Regions from separate parts of the Streptomyces sp. NPDC051664 genome, predicted to be linked through region 2. Evidence: riboswitches for the same ligand, from Rfam matches in the RefSeq annotation. Region 2 holds a riboswitch; each other region holds the start of a gene.
What was found. Region 2 has a riboswitch for cyclic di-AMP ahead of ACIA8E_RS15205 (M23 family metallopeptidase). Riboswitches for the same ligand answer to the same signal wherever they lie in the genome.
Positions count from the first base shown of each region.

Region 1: linked by a shared signal. The riboswitch ahead of ACIA8E_RS19560 (transglycosylase family protein) and the one ahead of ACIA8E_RS15205 (M23 family metallopeptidase) in region 2 are both predicted to bind cyclic di-AMP.
Region 3: linked by a shared signal. The riboswitch ahead of ACIA8E_RS25170 (transglycosylase SLT domain-containing protein) and the one ahead of ACIA8E_RS15205 (M23 family metallopeptidase) in region 2 are both predicted to bind cyclic di-AMP.
Region 4: linked by a shared signal. The riboswitch ahead of ACIA8E_RS16455 (NlpC/P60 family protein) and the one ahead of ACIA8E_RS15205 (M23 family metallopeptidase) in region 2 are both predicted to bind cyclic di-AMP.

Region 1 is NZ_JBITCU010000009.1:250,079-254,284, reverse strand. It holds gene eno (phosphopyruvate hydratase) at 1-1,166, opposite strand, end outside; gene ACIA8E_RS19560 (transglycosylase family protein) at 1,447-2,145, opposite strand; cyclic di-AMP (ydaO/yuaA leader) riboswitch at 2,149-2,319, opposite strand; gene ACIA8E_RS19555 (transglycosylase family protein) at 2,620-3,555, opposite strand; gene ACIA8E_RS19550 (cytochrome P450) at 3,661-4,206, opposite strand, start outside.
Region 2 is NZ_JBITCU010000006.1:365,936-370,141, reverse strand. It holds gene ACIA8E_RS15215 (PrsW family intramembrane metalloprotease) at 1-355, shown strand, start outside; gene ACIA8E_RS15210 (aldo/keto reductase) at 360-1,304, opposite strand; gene ACIA8E_RS15205 (M23 family metallopeptidase) at 1,479-2,597, opposite strand; cyclic di-AMP (ydaO/yuaA leader) riboswitch at 2,609-2,761, opposite strand; gene ACIA8E_RS15200 (PP2C family protein-serine/threonine phosphatase) at 3,010-4,206, opposite strand.
Region 3 is NZ_JBITCU010000014.1:103,181-107,386, reverse strand. It holds gene dacB (D-alanyl-D-alanine carboxypeptidase/D-alanyl-D-alanine-endopeptidase) at 1-532, opposite strand, end outside; cyclic di-AMP (ydaO/yuaA leader) riboswitch at 2,043-2,228, shown strand; gene ACIA8E_RS25170 (transglycosylase SLT domain-containing protein) at 2,233-3,000, shown strand; gene ACIA8E_RS25165 (GNAT family N-acetyltransferase) at 3,130-3,744, opposite strand; gene ACIA8E_RS25160 (DinB family protein) at 3,803-4,206, opposite strand, start outside.
Region 4 is NZ_JBITCU010000007.1:232,750-236,955, reverse strand. It holds gene pcrA (DNA helicase PcrA) at 1-1,733, opposite strand, end outside; cyclic di-AMP (ydaO/yuaA leader) riboswitch at 1,991-2,157, shown strand; gene ACIA8E_RS16455 (NlpC/P60 family protein) at 2,156-3,310, shown strand; gene ACIA8E_RS16450 (hypothetical protein) at 3,406-3,759, opposite strand; gene ACIA8E_RS16445 (NlpC/P60 family protein) at 4,116-4,206, shown strand, end outside.

The DNA of each region.
Region 1 (4,206 bases), on a different contig from region 2:
GCGCCGGTCTTGATCTGACCGCAGTTCACCGCGACGGCGAGGTCGGCGATGGTGACGTCCTCGGTCTCACCGGAGCGGTGGGACATCATGCACTTGAAGCCGTTGCGCTGGGCCAGCTCGACGGCATCCAGGGTCTCGGTCAGCGAACCGATCTGGTTGACCTTGACGAGCAGGGCGTTGGCGGAGCCCTCCTCGATGCCACGGGCCAGACGCTCCGGGTTGGTGACGAACAGGTCGTCGCCGACGATCTGCACCTTGGCGCCGAGCTTCTGGGTGATGACGTTCCAGCCGGCCCAGTCGTCCTCGTACAGCGGGTCCTCGATGGAGACCAGCGGGTACGCGGAGACGAGCTCCTCGTAGTACTCGGTCATCTCGGCGGCCGAGCGGGACTTGCCCTCGAACTCGTACTTGCCGTCCTTGTAGAACTCCGAGGCGGCGACGTCGAGCGCGAGCGCGATGTCCTTGCCCGGGGCGTAACCGGCCTCCTTGATGGCCTCGAGGATGAGGTCCAGGGCGGCGCGGTTCGACTCCAGGTTCGGCGCGAAGCCGCCCTCGTCGCCGAGACCGGTCGACAGGCCCTTCGTCTTCAGGACCTTCTTCAGCGTGTGGTAGACCTCGGCGCCCCAGCGCAGGGCCTCGGAGAAGGACTCCGCGCCGATCGGGGCGATCATGAACTCCTGGATGTCCACGTTGGAGTCGGCGTGCGACCCACCGTTGAGGATGTTCATCATCGGGACGGGCAGCAGGTGCGCGTTCGGGCCACCGAGGTAGCGGAACAGCGGCAGGTCCGAGGCCTCGGAGGCGGCGTGCGCGACGGCCAGCGAGACGCCGAGGATGGCGTTGGCGCCGAGCGAGCCCTTGTTCTCGGTGGCGTCCAGGTCGAACATCGCCTGGTCGATCAGCCGCTGCTCGGTCGCGTCGTAGCCGACGAGCTCCGGGCCGATCTGCTCGATCACGGCGAGGACGGCCTTCTCGACGCCCTTGCCGTGGTAACGGTTGGGGTCACCGTCGCGAAGCTCAATGGCCTCGAACGCACCGGTGGAGGCGCCGGACGGAACGGCAGCACGGCCGGTGCTGCCGTCGTCGAGGCCAACCTCGACCTCGACCGTGGGGTTTCCGCGGGAGTCGAGGATTTCCCGGGCTACGACGACGTCGATGGACGGCACGAGGCATCTCCTTCTGGGATATGACGCTGGTTGTGCAGGGTCGCTTTGGCCTTGCGCCAAGAGCCTAACCGCCTTGGCCCACTGCGTTCGGCGACCGCCCGTCTCCTGGGACGAAAAAGGACCCAAGGGCACCCGTAGACGGGCAAAATTCAGAAATCTACTGATCAGTAACCACAACAGTCGAACGGTGAGCGCAGAAACCCCGACCCGGCGCGTACGGGGGAATCCGCGCCGGGTCGAGGTGCTCAGGGAGGAGAGAGCTTTTCTGCTGAGGCTCGTACTACTTCGTCAGGTGGAGCTGCTGACCCGGGAAGATCAGGTCGGCGTCCTTGACGATGTTCTTGTTCAGCTTGAACAGCTGGTGCCAGCCGCCCTTCACCTTGTGCGCCTCGGCGATCTTGCTGAGCGAGTCACCGGCCTTCACCTTGTACTCGCCGTCACCCTTCGCGACCTTCTGTCCGGTCGGCGTGGTGACGGTCTTCGCGGCCTCGGGGGCGGTGCCGCGGTCCGAGCGGGAGGCGGTGGGGGCCTCGGTGTGCTCGGCCGGCTTCGGTGCGGCCGGCTTCGCGGCGGCGGAGCCGGTGTCGACGCCCGGGTCGACACCGTCGTTGGTCAGGTTGCCGGCGCCGGCGCAGCCCCAGGCACCCGGACCCTGCATGTCGAGGAGCTTCTCGGCGATGGCGATCTGCTGGGCCTTGGTGGCCAGGTCGGCCCGCGGGGCGTACTGCGTGCCGCCGGCGGCAGCCCAGCTGGACTGCGAGAACTGCAGGCCGCCGTAGTAGCCGTTGCCGGTGTTGATGGACCAGTTACCACCGGACTCGCACTGGGCGACGGCGTCCCACGTGGCGACGGAGGCGGCGGAGGCGCCCGTGGCACCCATCAGGGGAACGGCGATGGCGGCACCGGCGACACCGGCGAGCGTGGCCACACGGACGGCCTTGGACGGGCGACGGTGCTTGCCCTTGCTGTTCAGCAGCATGCAACTTCTCCTCACCGACGCCTACGAGGTGAGCTGTCGGGTTCGGGCCAAGTGAGTTGCCCGGTCGCATGTCCTAGCGTGCGACTTCACCCCAAGCCGGTCCTGACGGTCTTTCGACCATCGGGCCCGGCGCTTACCTGGGTCCCCCGCTCCTGCCTACGGCGCTTTACGCGTCTGTTCCCTTCGACCGACGGCAGGATTCGGCGTGACGGTCGACGGGGCCCGCGGTGCGAGCGGTTCCGACCGTAAACGCACGCAACCCCCACATTCAAAGACGGACATAACTGACAATCATCCCCTACCCACGTCCGGCCGTTCATCGTTTTCGCAGGTGGGGGGCAATGCGGACAGGCCTGGCAGACGAGACACGCCGATTAACGCAAAGAGACCCATGTCTCACTTACGCATAAGTGGACATAGGCCTCTGAACTACCCCGATTTCTGGGGTGATTTAAGCCGTTGATCAGACCGGTCTCACTCCGCCTTCACACCGAGATCGAGGCTCTGGCCAGGAAGAATGAGATCCGGGTCGTCGCCGACAGCACTCTTGTTGGCCTCGTAGAGCGCCGGCCATCCGCCATGAACCTTCTGTGCATCAGCAATCGCCCAGAGGTTGTCGCCCGGCCGAACGGTGTATGTGCCGTCGGCGGCCGAGTCGCGCGTGTCGCGCCCGTCGCTGTTACCGCGGGAAGCATGGCGGCCCGAGTCTCGGTCACCGCCCGGTCCCATGCCCTGGCTCACCTCGGGGGCCGGCGCGCCACGATGCTTACCGCCCGTCTCGCTGCCGGAAGAACCGGGCGAGCGGGACGAGTCGGTTGAACCCGACGTATCCGGCACATCGGCCGACGGCTCGCTCGATGCCTGGCCCGACGTCCGACCCGACGTCTCGCCGGACGACTTCTCCGACGACTTGGCGGACGACGACTTCGATCCGCCCGTGGCGCTCGCCTCGTCCGACGCCTCGTCGGACGGGTCCGCACTCTCCGTCGGGTCGGCCGACAGCAGGCTTCCCGGGTCGACACCCGGCAGCGTCCCGTCCACCGTGAGCCCGGAGATCACCGCGCAGCTGGGCCACGCCCGTGGCCCCTGGTCGTCGAGGACCTTCTCGGCGACCGCTATCTGCTGCGAGCGGCTGGCGAGGTCGGCACGCGAGGCGTACGCCTCGCCGCCGTACGACTTCCAGGTGTCCTGCGAGAACTGGAGACCGCCGTAGAAGCCGTTGCCGAGGTCGGCACTCCACATGCCGCCGCTCTCGCACTCGGCGACCCGGTCCCAGGTCGTGGCGTCGGCCGCGTGCGCACCGGCCGCGCCGAGCAGCGGGATGGCGATGGCAGAGCCGGTGACGCCTGCGGCGACGACGATGGCGGGTGCCTGACGAGGGCGACGGTGTCTGCCGTTCGCGGAGCCCATGGGGTTGCCTTCCGTGTGACTGACAAGTGACTGGTGAGTCGAACGGTGAACGTAGCGGCAGTCGAACGCTTGTCACAAGTCGATGCAGTACAGATCACGTGAAAGTCACGGAGTTGACAGAGCGTCACCTTCACCGGAGCAATGTCCGGGATGGAACTCCACGGGAAGAGTGCGCAGTCCGCGCATGATGAGCCCCCCGCGCCACCGCAAATCGGTAGGTTCCACCGCAAGGCGCAGGTCCGGGAGGCGCCTCAGGAGCGTGGCCAGCGCGGCCTGTCCCTCCAGCCGGGCGAGCGGCGCCCCCAGGCAGTAGTGGATGCCGTGACCGTAGCCGAGGTGCTGATTGTCACGCCGGGAGAGGTCGAGCGTGTCGGGGTCGGCGAACCGTTCCGGATCCCGGTCCGCGGCGGCGAGCACCACCAGTACGGGGTCGCCCGCCGCGATCCGCTGCCCGCCGAGCACCAGCGGTTCGGTGGCGAACCGCCAGGTCGCCAGCTCCACCGGGCCGTCGTACCGCAGCAGTTCCTCGATGCCGGTCTCCAGCAGCCCCGTCTCCCCCGCGTCGAGCGAACGCTGCAGCCGCTCCCGCTGCTCGGGGTTGCGCAGCAGGGCGTACACCCCGTTGCCGATGAGGTTGACCGTCGTCTCGAA
Region 2 (4,206 bases):
GCAGGCCAAGGCGCGCGGCGGGGCTGCCGCCCGTGCGGTCGCCGAGTACGAGTCGTTCGCGACGTCACTGGCGTTCCTGCGCCGCCGGGCCCGCCGCGGGGCCGCGGACCCGGACTTCGTGGCACGCGAGCTGGAGCTGTTGCACCATCTCTGGCAGCGCAGGGAGGTGGCCGGACCCGCGCTGACGTACGCGGCGCAGGCAACGGGCCGCCTGCGCCCCCGGTACATACCTGTGGGGCCGGCCCCGCACCCGCAGTACGGCGGCTACCGCCCGAACCCGTATCTGCCACCCCACGCCCAGCAGCCGTATGCCCGGCCGCCGTACGGCAGCGTCCCGCCGCCGCGCTCCTGGTGAGGGCTCAGGCCGATGCCTCGGTGAGCTCCGCCAGCTCCTGTTCGGTCAGCTGAAGGTCGGCCACCGCCACCAGGGCGGGCACCTGCTCGACCGTACGGGCCGAGGCGATCGGCGCGGCGACGGTCGGACGGGCGGCGAGCCAGGCCAGGGCGACGGTCGCGACCTCGGCGCCGCGCTCCTTGGCGACCTTGTCGAGTGCGGCCAGGACCTTCTGGCCGCGCTCCGACGCCAGGTACTGGCCGGCCTTCTCGGCCCGCGCGCTCTCCACCGACGCACCCGGACGGTACTTGCCGGTGAGGAAGCCCGAGGCCAGGGCGAAGTACGGGACGGCGGCGAGCCCGGCGCGGGCGGCCGTCTCCTGGAGCTCACCCTCGTACGTGTCGCGGGAGACGAGGTTGTAGTGCGGCTGCAGGGCGACGTAACGGGCGAGCCCCTCGCGCTCGGAGAAGTCCAAGGACGCCTGGAGCCGCTCCGGGCTGATGTTGGAGGCGGCGATCTCGCGCACCTTGCCGTCCTTCACCAGCTGGTCGAGGGCGGTGATGATCTCCTCGACCGGGACGGTCTCGTCGTCGAAGTGCGTGTAGTAGAGGTCGATGTGGTCGGTGCCCAGCCGGCGCAGCGACTCCTCGGCCGCGGCCTTGATGGTGGCGGCGGAGAGCCCCTTGTACGCGGGGTGGGCGCCGACCTTGGTGGCGACGACGATGTCGGAACGGTTGGAGCGTGCGGCGAGCCACTTGCCGATGACCGTCTCCGACTCGCCGCCCTCGTTGCCGGGGATCCACGCGGAGTACGCGTCAGCGGTGTCCAGGAAATTGCCGCCCGCCGCGACGTACGCGTCGAGTACGGCGAACGACTGCGTCTCGTCGGCGGTCCAGCCGAAGACGTTGCCACCGAGCGCGAGCGGGAAGACCTGGAGGTCGGAAGAGCCGAGCTTACGAAGAGAAGTCATAAATGGATCAACGGACTCCGCCGCCCCGGCTATTCCGTACCGGGGGATGAAAGTGGGTCCGCACGGGCATCCGCACCGGCGTCGCAAGTACCGGGTGACAGCGGACCGGCAGCCCTGACGTCGGGGGGGGCGTCAGGACCGCCGGGTTCGAGGGGCCGGAGAACCGGCGCGGGCTCAGACGGTGAGGCCCTTGTCGCGCAGCCAGGTCATCGGGTCGATGCCGGTGCCGTCCGGGGTGTGGACCTCGAGGTGGAGGTGGGGTCCGGTCACGTTGCCGGTGGCTCCGACACGGCCGATGGTTTCACCGGTGGTGACCTTCTGGCCGACGCTGACGTCGATCGACGACTGGTGGCAGAACCACAGCTCCGTACCGTCCTCGAGCTCCAGGACCGTGCGGTAGCCGTACGAACCGGACCAGCCCGCCGACTTGACGGTGCCGGTGTGGACGGCCTTGATCGGGGTGCCGGTCGGCGCCGCGAAGTCGAGGCCGGTGTGGTAGCCGGAGGACCACATCGAACCGGCTTCACCGAAGGTCGAGGTGATCGTGTACGAGGAGGTGGGGATGGCGTAGGAGGCGGCGAGCTTGGCAAGCCGTGCGGCCTCGGCCTTCGCCTTTGCCGCTTCCTCCGCCTTCTTCTTCTCGGCGGCGGCCTTGGCCTCTGCGACGTCCTGCTTCGCCTTGGCCTCGGCGGCGGCCTTCTCCGCCGCGGACTTCTCCTCAGCGGCCTTGATCTCCGCTTCGGCGGCGTTCTGCTGCTGCTCGGCCTGCTGGAGGATGCGGGCTCGCAGCGCCTCGCCGGCGTCGGTGGTGCCCTGCTCGGCCTCGGCGGTGGTGATGCCGGCACTGGTGAGCGGGGCGGTGGCAGCCGCGGACTTCGCCTGGTCGGTGGCGGACTCGTCGGAGAACAGGGCGCCTACGCCGGGAAGGGACTTGGCGTCGGGGAGGTTGTCCGCGAGGGAGTCGGGAAGGGAGATGGAGACCGGCGGCTTGCTCTGCGCGGTGGCCATGCCACCCGCGCCCACGGCCGCGATGACGCCGACTCCGAGCACCGTGGAGCTGCGGGCGAGCCCGTTGCGCTGCTTGACGACGCGGTGCCTGCCGCGTACGGGGCGGACGGACTCCTCGGTGGGGTTCCATTCCTCCCACGCCCGGTCGGTCTCACCGAAACCTTCGGTCGCGAACTCAGTGGTGAACTCGGCGCCGAAATCGGTTCGCTGCTCGGTTCCGTACTCGGTCGTGAAGTCGGAGCCGAACCGGGAGGGGGCTTCGGGGGCAGGCTTGTTGGACGCCACGGGGGCGCACTCCTTTCCTTCCTTCTCGCCTACCGGGTTAGCTGACGGGTTCGGAGCAGGAAGGTCTCCTACGGATCCCTCTGCCTCTCACGAGACACAGGTGTCCGATTCACCCCATGTAGGTGGTTCCCCGGTTCCCTTGCGGAATTCGGCGCTCGCGCACGGTGCCGCCACTGACGACGGCTGGGACAACCGCGCTGCGTTATCGAACGTTAATAGACGGACGGCTCCGATTCCAAGCCGTTCCCACTGATCGTTAACGGCTTTGGCCTGGACTTTACGGGACACAATCGGGCGGAAACGGGCGAGTTGATCGCCACTCGACCACCACCCGTTTTCTGACGTTGCATCAAATGTTATGCGGAGCGAGGCCTTTCGGTTACGCACGGTGGCATCGCCCTGCGAAGCCGCTTCACCGACTCAGCCCTTCCTCACTCGCATCCCGGCCCACGATCTTCACAGTCCTGCGCCGCTTCGGCTGCCCCTGCGCGGGACGTGCGACCGCGAGCAGCGCCATGTCGTCGGTGGACCTGCCGCCGGTGTGCAGCCGTACGTCGTCGGCCAGCGCGGACAGCAGCTCCTCGGGCCCGGGAAAGATCCGCCCGCGCAACCTGGCCGCGGGATCGTAGAAGACCCCCTGGACGTCGCGCGCCTCGGAGAGTCCGTCCGTGTACGCGAGCAGCGTCATCCCGGCGGCCAGCTCCCACACGTCGGCCCGGTCCGTCCACACCCCCAGGTCCATGCCGAGCGGCAGCGCAGGCACCGTCGGCGACAACACGTCCAGTGAGCCGTCGGGGTGGAGCAGCAGCGGCTCGGGGTGGCCGCGGTTGACGATCCGCACCTCGGCCGCACCGGGCGGGATCTCGGCGAGCACGGCGGTGACGAAGCCTTCGACCGGATCGATCCCGCCCTGCCTCGCCCCCTCCCGCGCCAGCGCCCGCTCCAGCCTCCGCGCCACACCCTCCAGCGAATCCTCCTGCTCGGCGGCCTCCCGGAACGCGCCGATGACCACCGCCACCGTCCCGACCGCTTCAAGCCCTTTGCCCCGCACGTCCCCGACCACGAGCCGTACGCCGTACGAGCTCTCCGCCACGGCGAACAGGTCGCCACCGACGAATTCATCCGCCTGGGCCGCCTCGTACCGCGCGGCGACATGGAGCCCCCCGATCCGCTCGGACGGCGTCGGCAGCACGGCCCGCATGGCGGTCTCCGCGATGACCCGCGCCGAAGCCAGCTGCTCGTTGCTGCGGCGTACGACCTGGTTGATGACGACGGCGAGGGCCGAGACCGTGATCACGGTGGAGAGCTCGATGGACGGCACGATGTGCAGCAGAGTGCCGCTGGACAACCTCAGTGCGAGGATCGAGAAAATCGCGGCGACGCCGGTAAGGACGGTGCTGGGCAGCGAGAAGAACGGTGCGGCGATCAACGGAGCGGCCACGAACATCGGCACGGCGGTGAAGGGCGGTGGGCTGAGGTAGTCGAACACGAGCCCACCGACGATCATCAGAAACGGCAGCGCACGGACGAACCACCAGGCCCCGCCGCGCACCACGGCACGCCCTCTGGCACGCCTCCTGGCCCGCCCCCCGCGCAGCTCCTTCGCCAT
Region 3 (4,206 bases), on a different contig from region 2:
CGGCCGCCCAGGACGCGCCCAGCCGGTTGCTGTCGAACCGGGTGTCGTCAGCGACCAGTCGGCCGGTGATCCGGCGGATCCCGGATGCGGCGACCGTGGCGGCCAGCCGGTCGTAGTCCTCGGCCAGCATCGTGGGGTCGCCGGTGCCGCGAAGATACAGGTCGCCCCGGACCACGGACCCGTGGCGGGAGCCGTCCGCGAGTACATCGGTGCTGAACCGGTAGTCGGGGCCGAGCAGCGCCATGGCCGCGGTCGACGTCAGAAGCTTGGTACTGGATGCGGGCACCAGGCGGCCGTCGCCGTTGCGTTGATAGAGCGTCTGCCCGGTTTCGGCGTCCCTGACGACGACTCCGGCCTGGGCGCCGTTCAGCCGTGTGTCGCTGAGAATCTGGTCAAGGGTCTGCGACAGGCCGGGCGCCGGGGCGTCGGCCCCGGCCGGGGCTCCTGAGGTGGCGGTGAGTGCCAGGCTCGCGGCGACGGCCCAGAGCAACGCCCGATGGCGGAATCTTCGGTGAATCGTTGGCATGCGCATGGAAAGAGATGATCAGGCATCCGGATCCTAGGCGGAAGGCCTACGTCGTTCGGATCCGGGGGCAACCGGGTCGGGGTGCAAAGGGGAGGCAGCTGGACCGGAGCCCTACTCCTGTCCGCAACCGGTACAGCTGCCCGTTCATGCAGTGAACAGGGTGGATCTGGAGGGAATCTGATGAGGATTCAGGGGGCATTGACTGATTCGACCGTCCCGGAATGCACCCTGCCCCCGCTCCGTCGCAACGTACCTGATGCGCGACGGAATTTATGCCGGGCCGAATCGATTACGAGGGCCGCGCAATGTGGGAACACAGCAGGCGTCAAGGGGTAGCGAGCTCATTCCGACTTACGGGGCGTGATTCAACACGGCGTCTCCTGTGATGAATCGATCGAGTTGGACAGGATTATGGGTGGAAGGAGTCGAGTGGTGGAATGTGCGTCTCTCGACTCCGTGGCACTTCCCCTTCTTCCAGCGATCTCTGTATCAACGCAGGGCGGCAAGTGGGGGGTTACCGTATTGCTTCCGGGGCGGGCGTGCGCACACCGCTGGTTTCGACGCGCAGGATCAGGATGGTTCGCATGAGCAGCCGAGGCGTCGACTGTCATCAAGAGCTGTCCCGCAACGCCGAGCAGAGGTCTCGCTGCATTGCTGCGGCCTGCCGTGTGACCGATTCCTGATTCCTCCGCGAAGCGGACGGGCCCAAGGGGTACTCGTCCGAAGAGGATGAAGAGAGGGATCTTGCGAAGCTCGCCCGCTTTGTTGAGAAGCTGAAGAAGATCGATTCAGCAGCCTTCGAAGGCTACGTCGGGTTCATCCGGCCGGAGCCCCTCGACATCCCTTAGCGATGGCGATCACGATGCGCCTCGTCCGGACGCCCGGTATGCAGCAAGCCGGTGGGCCGGGCGATGCTTCGCGGCGAGAGCGACACGGAGATCAGCCCCCGGCCCTCCATCGCCGGCACGCCGCTTGCGCTTCCGGACGGCCCCGGTGGGCGGGCAGGGCGTTTGCGCACCGTGACGGCCATGCCGAAGGCGTGCGGCACCTCCTGCGCCCATCGGGACCGTCGTTCGTGTGAGCCTGCGCGACCTGGCCGGAGTGCGGCCGCCTGTGCGCCGCAGCCGGTGGAGATGCGTGACGCGCTGTCGCCTCCCGCGGGGGGACGTCCGCCCCGACGAGGCGAAGGCATCGCTCGGCCGCCCGCCAATGTCTCGAATGTCCCAATTTTGGCAATAGAGATAAATTGCTCTCTTTGCTGGCGAATGCATGACTCGCACAGGCCGAGGTCCTGCCTGTCGGGCAAATCGCCCTTTTCGGACTAAGTGGCGAGAGTCACTTTCCGGGACCGCGGACGCGACGGCGTACCGCTCGGTTCCCTTCTGCGCGAAGGAATTTGGCTTCGCGGGCGGGCATGGATTGCCGATAATTCCCCGACTCGATCTTGTAAATGAATTGTGATCGAAAAGTGGGGGCTTGTTCAGGTCGGAGTTTCTCGCTTACGGTCACCGTCAATCCGGATGGAACGCCGAATCCTGCCGCCGTCCGGGAATCCGACCACTCACGTACGGCAGGAGCGGGGGACCCAGGTAAGCAGCCGATCCGGTATCCGGAACGGCTAGGGGTGAAGCCGTATTCCCATACGGCCAGGCAACTCCAGCCTGAACCCGACAGCTCACCTCGTAGGCGCCGGAGAGGAACGCATCATGCCCGCAACGGGTAACCACCGTCGTCGTAAGTCCGGTTCGCTGACTCGCGGCTTCATCGCCGTGGGCGCGGGCGGAGCCGCTCTCGCACTTCCTGTGATCGGTGCGACCGCTGCCTCGGCAGCGCCGGCGCAGTCCGTCGCCACCGTCGCAAAGACTGTGGCGCCTGCTGCGGCCCCTGCCAAGGGAATTTCCGCCGCGAAGGCTACGCCCTCCGTCTATTCCGTGATAGCCGGTGACACCCTTTACAAGATCGCCACTGGGCATTCCGTGACTGGCGGCTGGCAGCAGCTGTACCAGGACAATCGCGAGGTCATCGGAGCCAACCCCGCTCTGATCAGCCCGGGCATGAAGCTGACCCTCGGTGCCAAGGCCGAGACCGCGGCTGTCGAGTCCAAGCCGGCCGCGAGCAGTGCCACTCCCGCCGCCGTGAAGCCCGCGACGTACACGAACGACCTCGACGGCTGGATCAAGGAGTCGCTGGCCGTCATGGCGCAGCACGGCATCCCCGGCAGCTACGACGGCATCCACCGCAACATCATGCGCGAGTCCTCGGGCAATCCCAAGGCCATCAACAACTGGGACTCGAACGCCGCCAAGGGCACGCCGTCCAAGGGGCTCCTGCAGGTCATCGACCCCACGTTCAAGGCCTACCACGTGCCCGGCACGTCGATGGACCCCTACGACCCGGTCGCCAACATCACGGCCGCGTGCAACTATGCCGCCGCCAAGTACGGTTCGATCGACAACGTGTTCGGGGCGTACTGACGCCCGGTTGCGTTGATGCCGGTTCAGGAGTGACGGGTGGCGAGGTCCGAGGGGGCCTCGCCACCCGTTCCTGTCTCTGCCCGATGGATGCACACGCGACCGCCGCGATCAGCGGCGCGCGGGCGACCATCAGAAGTCGATCCGCATGACGGCCCGCCTGAGTGTGGGCCTGCTCACCTCGACGAACCCTGCGTCGGCGAAAACGTCACGGCTGCCGACGTGGAGTTCGCCCCAGGTGATTTCCACCCCTGGCCGCGTGATCATCGGGTAGCCCTCGATCGCGCGGGCCCCGCGGTCGCGCGCGAAGCCGATCGTGGCGCGCGCGAGTGCGTACGTGATGCCGCGCAGACGGAAGCCCTTGCGGGTGACGAAACAGGTCACGGCCCAGACGCTGTCGTCGGTCCTGTCCTCCTGCCGTCCGGTCCAGGGGACGCGGGCGCGGAGCAGGCGGGGGTAGGACGTCCGGGGCTCGATCGCGCACCATCCGACCGGCTCGTCGTCCAGATAGGCGACGAGACCGCTTGTCGAAGGAGCACCGGCATTTCCGCAACCGGTCTGCTCACGCAGGCGCTCGGCACGTTCGGCCAGGGGGACCGAACCCCACTGGGAGCCCCTGATCTTGAAGCGCTGGCACTGGCACATGGACGGATAGTCCGTGGTGCCGAAGATCGTCTGCAGGTCGTCCCACGATGCTTCGTCGGCGGGGACGATAGCGAGCTGGTCATCCGAGATCGGCTGGGCCATGCCTGACATCATCACCACCCCGCCGCTACCGGAACCGGCCTGTCCGAGAGTGTCGGTTTCATCGTGGCGGGTCCTCTCCGACGAGCCCGTCGATGGATTCGCGGATGAGGTCGGCGTGTCCGACATGGCGTGCGTACTCCTCGATGAGGTCGATCAGCAGACGCCGGAGACTGGGTGACTGCCCGCGGGAGTTGGTGAACGCCGCGAGGTGTCCGACGCCATGCTCGGCCAGCGCCTGCCGGACGTTGGCGCGGGAGCGGACCGCAGTGTCCTGCCAGAGCGCCATGAGCTGCTCGGGGGTGTCCCCGGCGGCCGAGGACCACTCCCAGTCGGGATCGGCGTCCCAGTCCACCGTGTCCCACGGGGGAGCCGGCTCCCGCCCGAGCAGCTTCTGGGACAAGACGTCGTCCTCCACGAGGGCCAGGTGCTTGAGCAGCCCGCCCAGGCTGATCTTCGAGGCGG
Region 4 (4,206 bases), on a different contig from region 2:
AGGTTCTCGATGCGGGTCTCGTCCTGCGGGTCGGTGGACGCCTGGAGTTCCGCGAGATAGCCGGTCCGCTCCAGGACCGCCTCCAGCACCACGGCGGGGCCCGCGCCCGACTCGACGATCGTGCGCAGCTCCTCCATCAGCGTGTTGAACCGCTTGACGGCGTTGGCCGAGCGGGCCGCCATGCCGTACGCCTCGTCGACGCGGCGCAGCGCCTGCGGGAACGTGATCTTCTCGCGCAGCGACAGGGCGTCGATCATCGCCTCGGCGCGGTCGCCGATGCCGCGCTTCGGCACGTTCAGAATGCGGCGCAGCGGGACGGTGTCCTCGGGGTTGGCGAGGACCCGGAGGTAGGCCAGGATGTCCCGGACCTCCTTGCGCTCGTAGAAGCGCACGCCGCCGACGACCTTGTAGGGCAGGCCGACGCGGATGAAGATCTCTTCGAAGACACGGGACTGTGCGTTCGTCCGGTAGAAGATGGCGACATCGCCCGCCTTGGCGTCGCCCGCGTCGGTCAGCCGGTCGATCTCGTCGGCGACGAACTGCGCCTCGTCGTGCTCGGTGTCGGCGACATAGCCGGTGATCCGGGCGCCCTCGCCCGCGTTCGTCCAGAGGTTCTTGGGGCGGCGGCTCTCGTTGCGTTCGATGACCGCGTTGGCCGCGGAGAGGATCGTCTGCGTGGAGCGGTAGTTCTGCTCCAGCAGGATCGTTGTCGCGTTCGGGTAGTCCTCCTCGAACTGGAGGATGTTGCGGATGGTCGCACCGCGGAAGGCGTAGATCGACTGGTCCGCGTCACCCACGACGCACAGCTCGGCGGGGGCGTCGGCCGGTCCGGCCGGGCCCACCAGTTCGCGTACGAGCGTGTACTGCGCGTGGTTGGTGTCCTGGTACTCGTCGACGAGGACGTGCCGGAAGCGGCGGCGGTAGTGCTCGGCGACATCGGGGAACGCCTGGAGCAGGTGGACCGTCGTCATGATGATGTCGTCGAAGTCCAGTGCGTTGGCCTCGCGCAGCCGGGACTGGTACATCGCGTAGGCCTGGGCGAGCGTCTTCTCGAAGCCGTCCGCGGCCTGCCCGGCGAAGGTCTCCTCGTCGATCAGCTCGTTCTTCAGGTTCGAGACCTTCGCCGTGAACGACTTCGGCGGGAAGCGCTTCGGATCGAGGTCCAGATCGCGGCAGACCAGGGCCATCAGCCGCTTGGAGTCGGCGGCGTCGTAGATCGAGAACGACGAGGTGAAGCCGAGCTTCTTCGACTCGCGGCGCAGGATCCGTACGCAGGCGCTGTGGAACGTCATGACCCACATGGCGTTGGCGCGCGGTCCGACGAGCTGCTCGACGCGCTCCTTCATCTCGCCCGCGGCCTTGTTGGTGAAGGTGATCGCCAGGATCTGGCCGGGGTGCACCCCGCGCTCGGCCAGCAGATGGGCGATGCGGTGGGTGAGCACCCGGGTCTTGCCGGAGCCGGCCCCGGCGACGATGAGCAGCGGCGACCCAGCGTGCACGACGGCGGCGCGCTGCTCGGTGTTCAACCCGTCGAGCAGGGCGGCAGCGTCGATGACGGGGCGGTGGGCGCCGTCCCGGTAGTACGCGTCCCTGGGCGGCGGGGGCACGTCGAACACGCCCGCGAAGAGGTTCTCCGGCACCGCTTCGGGTGCGGAGTCCTCGGGGGGCGGCGGGGGCTCTTCCTCCGAGTGCTGGAGGCCGGCCAGGAAGCTGTCGTCAAAGAGGCTGCTCATCGCTTGACGAGTCTAGGCCGCCGCACCGACACCGTGCGGCCGCATGGCGAACCGCACCCGGCGCACGGGCACATACGGAGAGCGCACAGCCACACCGCGTAAGGGAGGAGGGGTCGCCCGGCCCGCATCCCCATCCCCGTCGCCAAGGTCACGAAAATGTATCGGGCATATCGAACATCAACCTTCACAGCAGCACCACGGGTTGGCTAGCGTGCTCGGTCGGGCGGCCCGTACCCCCTGAGGCGAACCACGCCGAGCGGGCTCCCGCGCCGAATCCGGGCTGCCCTCGCGGAAGTTCGGAGCCGGGGACCCACACGCATCACCGGGGTGAATCGGTCCATATCTACACATCCGGACCGTAGGGCAGCCTTCCGTTCCGCCCGAACCCGACAGCTAACCCGGTAGGCGGTCCACGGAAGGAGATGCCGGCCTTGGCGTCGCATCGCAAACCGCGCACCCGGGTGCGCTCCACCACGCCCGCCGTCGGGCTCACGACGGCCGCCCTGGCGGGTGTGACCCTGCTCTCCACGCAGAGCGCCACGGCCGCCCCGGCCTCGCCGAAGCCCAGCATCGAGGACGTACAGAAGAAGGTCGACGACCTCTACCGGCAGGCGGGCACCGCGACCCAGCAGTACAACCAGGCGAAGGAGGCCTCCGCCGCACAGCGGGGCAAGGTCGACGCGCTGCTGGACGAAGTCGCAAAGCGTGCCGACAAGCTGAACGATGCGCGCAGGACGCTCGGAAACTACGCGGCGGCGCAGTACCGCACCGGCTCCATCGCACCGAGCGCCACCTTCTTCCTGGCCGACGACCCGCAGTCGTACTTCGACCAGAACCAGCTGATGGCACGGATGGCGGGCCGGCAGCAGAAGGCGGTCACGGACTTCCGTACGCAGCAGGCCGCGGCGTCGAAGAAGCGCGCCGAGGCGACGAAGAGCCTGGAGACGCTCACCGAGTCGCAGGCCACGCTGCGGACCAGCAAGGAGAACGTCCAGAAGAAGCTGGGCGAGGCCCGCGCGATGCTGTCGAAGCTGACGGCCGAGGAGAAGGCGCGGCTCGCGGCGCTGGAGCGCAAGAAGGAAGCGGAGGCCAAGCGCAAGGCCGAGGAGCTGGCCCGTCAGCAGGCAGCCGCCAAGGCCGAGGCGGACCGCAAGGCCGAGGAGGCCGCGAAGCAGGCCGGAACGGGCGGCGATACGGGAACGGCGACCGGATCGGACAGCAGCGCCACCACGAAGGCCGACAAGGTCCTCACCTTCGCCCGCGCCCAGTTGGGCAAGCCGTACGTCTGGGGCGCGACGGGTCCGTCGTCTTACGACTGCTCGGGGCTGACCCAGGCCGCCTGGAAGGCGGCAGGCGTCGACATCCCCCGTACCACCTGGGACCAGGTGGAGATCGGCACACGGATCGCGACGGCGGATCTGCAGCCGGGCGACCTCGTCTTCTTCTACGACGACATCAGCCACGTCGGCATCTACAAGGGCGACGGCATGATGATCCACGCTCCGAAGCCGGGCGCGAACGTCCGCGAGGAGTCGATCTACTACATGCCGATCTACGGCAGCGTGCGGCCCGCGTAGCCGCGGCCCCGGACAGCAACGAGCCCCCGCCGGAAGGATCCGGCGGGGGCTCGCGCCATGAAGGACAGGGACCGGCCCGGGCGGCAGCGGTCGGCTCAGGTCCAGAGTGTCGCGATGAAGATGTTGGCGACCGTCAGCCCGCCGACCGCCGCGAAGGCGCCCTTCTCGACCTTCTCCTCGTCCCGCTTGACGTACACCAGCGCGAGGATCACGACCAGGACCGCCAGCTTCACACCGATCTTGATGTTGTTGACCGGCTGGTCGTCCGCCTGGTTGAGCCCGACCAGTGCGATACCGGTGACCAGCATGGTCAGCGCACCGTGCAGCATCGCCGGGACGAAGCGGGCCGTGCCCGCCCCCATCGCCTTCATCTGGGTCAGGAAGCCGCCCAGGAGTGCGGCGATACCGATGATGTGCAGCGCGACGAAGACATTGATGAGTACGTCCATGGGGCCGCAGCCTAGCCGGGGCCATAGCACCGCTCTCCGGCGAGGTGGGGGCTCCTTGGTGTTTCACTTATATCTGCACCAATTGCCTGACTTTGGTGCGTTTTCTCCGATCACTTGATGACATCGCCGCGCCAAATTCGGGCAATAGCCGTCATTACGACTCTTCCTCGTGCCCCGGGTTTAGCGTCCCTATCCAGGTGACCGGCTTCACCGGCGCTCCGCACCCGGGCGGCGGCCCGGTCACCCCGCCGAAGAGTCCGGCGGCGCGCGGCTCCCCCTGCCGGCGTCGCCGCCGGACCTCCGCGGGCCCGCCGGTAGGCCCCGACGGGCAGTCGACAGCAAGGAGCCCCGCCCCCGTGGCAGCGCATCGGAAACCCAAGCAGCGCCCGTGTACCGGCTCTGCTGCCCGCACCGCAGCCACCCTCGCGTTCGCCGGGGCCGCAACCG